Regions from separate parts of the Rossellomorea sp. y25 genome, predicted to be linked through region 2. Evidence: a T-box and tRNA genes for the amino acid it is inferred to sense, from the RefSeq annotation. Region 2 holds a T-box; the other holds one or more tRNA genes.

Region 1 (3,389 bases), 2.2 Mb from region 2:
TCGAGTCTCTAGCCGCCGGAGCTGGAATGGTATCTACTTGAAGAAGTAGATGCACAATTGGTCGGTATTCGGCTTTCTTGACATCAATTCTTTATCTAGTTTTCAGGGAATAAATTTTATAAGAAAATATAAAAAAAGCCTTGAAAAAATATATCTACGCGATATAATAATACTTGTCCTTAAAAAAGTGACAAGGAATTGTCTGGTGACAATGGCGAAGAGGTCACACCCGTTCCCATGCCGAACACGGAAGTTAAGCTCTTCAGCGCCGATGGTAGTTGGGGGATCTCCCCCTGTGAGAGTAGGACGTCGCCAGGCATATCGTTCCGCAGTAGCTCAGTGGTAGAGCTATCGGCTGTTAACCGATCGGTCGCAAGTTCGAATCTTGCCTGCGGAGCCATTATATGGAGAGCTGTCCGAGTGGCCGAAGGAGCACGATTGGAAATCGTGTAGACGGTTAACGCTGTCTCAAGGGTTCAAATCCCTTGCTCTCCGCCATAACACTTCTTCTTATTAAGGCCCATTGGTCAAGCGGTTAAGACACCGCCCTTTCACGGCGGTAACACGGGTTCGAATCCCGTATGGGTCACCAACACTTTTTTCCAAAAATGAAATAAAACAATGAATATAATGGAGGATTAGCTCAGCTGGGAGAGCATCTGCCTTACAAGCAGAGGGTCGGCGGTTCGATCCCGTCATCCTCCACCATGATTTTTCACGAAGCATAAGCTGAGTTGAATAATCATCCTTAATTTATAAGTTTAACTTAACAAATCATATCGTCGCGGGGTGGAGCAGTTCGGTAGCTCGTCGGGCTCATAACCCGAAGGTCGCAGGTTCAAATCCTGTCCCCGCAATACCATTTTTGACTTTGGATAGTATAATCCTTAATGAGTCACGCATGGATAGTTATTTTCGCTATTGCGAGGTAATGAAAGTTATTTTGCTGGCGCAACTCATGGTAAAAAAATTTGCAGGCGCGAAAATTTTTGGTCCGGTAGTTCAGTTGGTTAGAATGCCTGCCTGTCACGCAGGAGGTCGCGGGTTCGAGTCCCGTCCGGACCGCCATATTTATTTTGCATAATGGCTCAGTAGCTCAGTTGGTAGAGCAATGGACTGAAAATCCATGTGTCGGCGGTTCGATTCCGTCCTGAGCCACCATTTATTACTTGATGCCGGTGTAGCTCAACTGGTAGAGCAACTGACTTGTAATCAGTAGGTTGGGGGTTCAAGTCCTCTTGCCGGCACCAACCGAGTGATTTACTATTTGGAGGGGTAGCGAAGTGGCTAAACGCGGCGGACTGTAAATCCGCTCCTTCGGGTTCGGCAGTTCGAATCTGCCCCCCTCCACCAAGATTTTTTTCCTAGCGTAAGCGGAGTATTGAACCCCAGCTAATAGCAGGAAGATTCATTGGAAACCAATTATATTTCATAGGGGTATAGTTTAAAGGTAGAACGAAGGTCTCCAAAACCTTTGGTGTGGGTTCGATTCCTACTACCCCTGCCAATTTTATCATGGCGATTGTGGCGAAGTGGTTAACGCACCTGATTGTGGTTCAGGCATTCGTGGGTTCGATTCCCATCAGTCGCCCCATAAAAGTCACATTTTCATTTCCGTGACATATACTATCAGTGGGCTATAGCCAAGCGGTAAGGCATCGCACTTTGACTGCGACATGCGTTGGTTCGAATCCAGCTAGCCCAGTAGTGCGGAAGTAGTTCAGTGGTAGAACACCACCTTGCCAAGGTGGGGGTCGCGGGTTCGAATCCCGTCTTCCGCTCCAATATTAAGGCGGCATAGCCAAGTGGTAAGGCATGGGTCTGCAAAACCCTGATCACCGGTTCAAATCCGGTTGCCGCCTCCAAATGTAATGCCGGTGTGGCGGAATTGGCAGACGCGCACGACTCAAAATCGTGTTCCTCTGGAGTGCCGGTTCGACCCCGGCCACCGGTACCATTCGCGGGTGTAGTTTAGTGGTAAAACCTCAGCCTTCCAAGCTGATGATGAGGGTTCGATTCCCTTCACCCGCTCCAATTTACATATGATAGACTTTCTCATTAGAGGAAGTCTTTTTTTATTGTTCTGAGACTGAAATTTAGGAGGTAAATGTGGAAGAATGTAATAAATGAGTAGATTTTAGTGTGGATCAATGAGTAACAGCTTTATTTTAGTAGGATAAGGGGGGAGATTCGAAGTTTTTCAATATTATAGATAGTATTAGTAGCATTTTGTACAGGAATGGAGTTGAAAAAAGACTATTTTAGAGTGAAAATGATAATTTTACATAAAAAAGCGACTCTCTATAACTATATAACTGCTAGATTTATAGGCACTTGATAATTTATTATCGAGTTTAGCAGATATATTATCGACTTTTCGGATTTATTATCGAGTTTGGCAGATATATTATCGACCTTTCGATTTTATTATCGACTTTGCTACATTTATTATCGACTTTCCAATTTTATTTTCAAATTCACCACATTTATTTTCAATTCCAGCATTTTATTTTCAAAATCGCATTGTACCCTACGTTCACCTTATCAAGCCAAAGAAACCCAACCTTTTCATTTACCCATCACCAACCCATCCCAAACCCATCTAGTCAAAATTTTGCACCTTCTTTGTCAATTGAGTCCCCCTATTTAAGAAAGCGCTCCCATTATAATGTAAGAAAGCGATTACATTATTAGGGGTGGTGATACGGGTGGAAACCAAGATTCAGACTGGACCAGTAAGCCCAGATGCGCAAATCAAGGCGGTTACGAAGAAGAAGTTCAAGTATAAGAGCTTGCTGACGTATGCTGCCTTTGTTGGACCGGCACTTATATTTTTTTTAGTGATTCAGATTCTTCCATTTTTGATGGGGGTGTATTATTCGTTTACCTCATGGAATGGTGTCAGCTCAGTTGTAGAGTGGGTTGGATTTGATAACTACAAAAAGATCTTCACAGATGATAAGACATTTTTTAATTCCTTTATGTTCACGACGAAGTTTATGTTTGCGGCTGTGATTATTAGTAATTTAATAGGTTTCGGGTTTGCACTTTTACTGAATGCAGCATTGAAGACGCGAAACATTTTGCGGACAGTGTTTTTTATTCCCAACGTAATTGGTGGATTGCTACTCGGATTCATCTGGCAGTTCATCTTTGTGAAAGGATTTGCATCACTCGGGAATATGACGGGGATCGGATTCTTTAAAATGCCTTGGCTTGGTGATGAGACGACGGCATTCTGGGGGATTGTCATCGTGTTTGCATGGCAGATCAGTGGTTATATGATGGTCATCTATGTTGCGGCATTGCAAGGGGTGGATAATTCACTTTTGGAAGCAGCGAGGATAGATGGAGCATCCAACTGGACGTTGTTGACGAAGATTATCATT
Region 2 (3,389 bases):
CGGCTTCCAGATTCTCTTTCATTTCTCCGTTATTCGTGAATGGAGTGTAAGAGAAAGGAGCTTGTGGAAGTCCTGCAATGAAAGCAGATTGAGGCAAGGTTAAATCTTTGGCGTCCACTCCGAAGATCCCTTGAGCAGCCGATTGGACACCGGCGATATTCCGACCGGAAGAATTACGACCAAGAGTCGCTACATTCAGATACGCTTCCAGTATTTCGTCTTTCTCAAAAAATCTTTCTAAACGTAAAGCAAGAAGAATTTCCTTCGCTTTTCGTTCAAAGGATACTTCATTCGTCAGAATTTGGTTTTTGATCAGCTGTTGAGTGAGTGTACTTCCACCTGATTGGGTAGAGGAATTGGTGAATTCCTGAAGTACGGCACGCATGATTGCCTTGGGTACGACACCGTTATGATCTTTGAAGTATTCATCTTCCGTTGCAATGACAGCATTCCGCAGGTCTTCGGAGACATCTTTAAGCTTTACTTCTTCGCGCTCCAAGTCCGTCCGGAGTTTTCCCAGATAGACATTATCAGCGAAGTAAAGCTGCGACGTTTCTTCATAGTTGTAAATGTCCTTCTTCATTTGGTCATAAGGACGAATCGGTTCTTCCTTCACGAGAGAAGCGAAATAACCGGCTCCGACTCCTCCTGCAAATGCAAAGCCTAATACAAATAGAACGACAAGTATCAGGGATAGGTTCCAAAATACTCCGTATGTAATTCTAGCTCGTTTTTGAAATCCAGTATTTGAAAAGAACCTGATTGCAGGATCTAGTTTTTCAAGTAATTTGTTCCATTTTTCCTTCATATAATCATTCCCCCCAGAACATTCCCATTATAGCATATTTACGAGAGAGCTGTCGTAAAAAGTCAAATAAAAGGGTTGTTGGTCGGGCAGTATTTTTAGTAGGTTTATTGACTATTTATTTAGAATGTGGTAAAAACCTTATATAGCGAATGATTGATGATCTGGCTTCTTAGCTGGATGTATGAACTTAAAAAATGAATGTGTGATCGCAATGAGAGGAATAAGTAGTCTGCCTTCCCTGTTAAAAAGAGAGTCAGTGGTTGCTGTAAACTGACACAAATGGCAGATGAATTACATCCTGGAGCTTTTGCTGTGAACCTTTAGTAGCAGCAAACGGTTAAAGCCGTTATCTTTAATGAGTGAAGGATGTAATTCCTTAAATTGGGTGGTACCGCGCGACAGCGTCCCTGCATATTTGCAGGGACTTTTTTGTTGTCTTTTTTCGGGTATTGCCGTGCGTGTTTTACAAAAAAGGAGGAAAAAACATGGATTTGATAAAAGATTTGGAATGGCGTGGAATCACGTATCAGCAAACGGACGCTGAAGGGTTGAAGGACCTGTTGAATAAAGAAAGTATCTCCATTTACTGCGGGATTGATCCAACAGCAGACAGTATGCATATCGGGCATCTCCTGCCATTTTTAACACTGCGACGCTTTCAGAATCAAGGGCATCGTCCTCTCGTGTTAGTGGGGGGAGCAACTGGCCTGATCGGTGACCCGAGTGGGAAAAATGAGGAACGTAAATTGCAGACAATTGAAGCGATTCAGGGGAATGTAGCGAGCATTAAAGTGCAGCTCCAAAGCATTTTCGATTTCGAAGGGGAAAATGGTGCAGTGATGGTGAATAACTATGACTGGATCGGAGCAATGGATGTTGTTACATTCCTTCGTGATTTCGGTAAGCACGTGGGTGTGAATTACATGTTGGCGAAAGATACAATTGCATCACGCTTAGAATCAGGTATTTCGTTCACTGAGTTTACGTATACCATTCTGCAGGCGCTGGACTTTAATCATCTATACGACAACTACAATTGTAAGCTCCAAATCGGTGGAAGTGATCAGTGGGGAAATATCACGACTGGCCTTGAATTGATCAGACGTACCCATGAAGAAGAAACGAAGGCATTTGGTTTCACGATTCCACTCGTAACGAAAGCGGACGGAAGTAAATTTGGTAAAACCGAAAGTGGGGCGATTTGGTTAGATCCGAAGAAGACATCTCCTTACGAGTTCTACCAGTTCTGGATCAATGCGGCCGATGCAGATGTAGTGAAATACCTGAAATACTTTACATTCCTTTCCCATGAAGAAATCGATGCTCTGGCACAGTCTGTTGAAACGGAACCTCATCTTCGCAAGGCGCAAAAAGCGTTAGCAGAAGAAATGACTAAGCTCATTCACGGTGAGGAAGCACTTGACCAAGCAATCCGCATTACACAAGCTTTATTCAGTGGTGATATCCAGTCTTTATCAGCTTCTGAAATTCTGGAAGGATTCAAAGATGTTCCTTCTTTTGAACAATATAAAGGAGAAGAAGTCGGATTAATCGATCTGCTCGTCAATGCAAAAATCTCGCCTTCCAAGCGTCAGGCACGTGAGGATGTTGGGAACGGTGCGATTTACATCAACGGTGAGCGTATCACGGATCTTCAGCATGTGATGGGCGAAGGTGACAAAATCGAAGGACAATTTACCATCATTCGCCGCGGAAAGAAGAAATATTTTAGAATTCAGTACGTATAATACTAGTATTGAATCTGACAGTGCGGTATCCGTTCCTCTTTTTGGAGCGGGTACCGTGCTTTTTTGTGTTCGGAAGGGGGATTTGAAAATATATTGTATTAATTGAAAATAAAAGTGCAATTTTTTGAAAATATATCTTGAAAATTGAAAATAAACAGTCCATTTTTGAAAATATATCTCAAAATTTGAAAATAACTTCATAAGAAACGCTTCTCCTAATTCCATCACATACGTAAAACAGATGTGAACTCTTCGATTTTTACTAATAAATGTTCAAACAACTAAAGAAGTTAAAAAAAAACACTGCCCATAAAATGGACAGTGTTTTTCTCACAAAGATTAACGAGAGTAGAACTCAACGATAAGAGCTTCATTGATTTCAGCTGGTAATTCAGAACGCTCAGGAACGCGAGTGAATGTACCTTCTAATTTGTCAGCATCGAAAGTTAGGAATTCAGGAACAAAGCTGTTCACTTCCATCGCTTCTTTGATGATGTCAAGGTTACGTGATTTTTCACGAACTGAGATTGTTTGACCAGGAAGAACGCGGAATGAAGGGATGTCTACGCGAGATCCGTTCACTGTAACGTGACCGTGGTTAACAAGTTGACGTGCTTGACGGCGAGTACGAGCAAGACCTAAACGATAAACAACGTTATCCAGGCGGCACTCAAGTAGCGCCATGAAGTTTTCACCGTGTTTACCTTGTAATTTGCCAGCTTGGTCAAATAGGTTACGGAATTGACGCTCAGTTACTCCGTACATGTGACGAAGTTTTTGCTTCTCTTGAAGTTGTAAACCGTACTCAGAGATTTTTTTACGTTGGTTTGGAC

Evidence for each region. A T-box is a leader RNA that pairs with one kind of tRNA and senses whether it is charged. The one in region 2 lies ahead of tyrS (tyrosine--tRNA ligase), so its partner is inferred to be a tRNA-Tyr.
Region 1: it has a tRNA-Tyr gene. The T-box ahead of tyrS (tyrosine--tRNA ligase) is inferred to sense a tRNA for this amino acid. The anticodon was not compared.

What each region holds. Positions count from the first base shown of each region.
Region 1 covers NZ_CP145886.1:1,374,326-1,377,714, forward strand. Annotated here, with positions in the region: rRNA gene rrf (5S ribosomal RNA) at 202-318, shown strand; tRNA gene AAEM60_RS06770 (tRNA-Asn) at 326-400, shown strand; tRNA gene AAEM60_RS06775 (tRNA-Ser) at 407-498, shown strand; tRNA gene AAEM60_RS06780 (tRNA-Glu) at 518-592, shown strand; tRNA gene AAEM60_RS06785 (tRNA-Val) at 633-708, shown strand; tRNA gene AAEM60_RS06790 (tRNA-Met) at 784-857, shown strand; tRNA gene AAEM60_RS06795 (tRNA-Asp) at 992-1,068, shown strand; tRNA gene AAEM60_RS06800 (tRNA-Phe) at 1,086-1,161, shown strand; tRNA gene AAEM60_RS06805 (tRNA-Thr) at 1,175-1,250, shown strand; tRNA gene AAEM60_RS06810 (tRNA-Tyr) at 1,270-1,353, shown strand; tRNA gene AAEM60_RS06815 (tRNA-Trp) at 1,434-1,507, shown strand; tRNA gene AAEM60_RS06820 (tRNA-His) at 1,519-1,594, shown strand; tRNA gene AAEM60_RS06825 (tRNA-Gln) at 1,634-1,705, shown strand; tRNA gene AAEM60_RS06830 (tRNA-Gly) at 1,710-1,784, shown strand; tRNA gene AAEM60_RS06835 (tRNA-Cys) at 1,792-1,865, shown strand; tRNA gene AAEM60_RS06840 (tRNA-Leu) at 1,874-1,957, shown strand; tRNA gene AAEM60_RS06845 (tRNA-Gly) at 1,961-2,034, shown strand; gene AAEM60_RS06850 (sugar ABC transporter permease) at 2,709-3,389, shown strand, end outside.
Region 2 covers NZ_CP145886.1:3,577,008-3,580,396, reverse strand. Annotated here, with positions in the region: gene AAEM60_RS18055 (transglycosylase domain-containing protein) at 1-808, opposite strand, end outside; T-box leader at 1,011-1,220, shown strand; gene tyrS (tyrosine--tRNA ligase) at 1,294-2,556, shown strand; gene rpsD (30S ribosomal protein S4) at 2,896-3,389, opposite strand, start outside.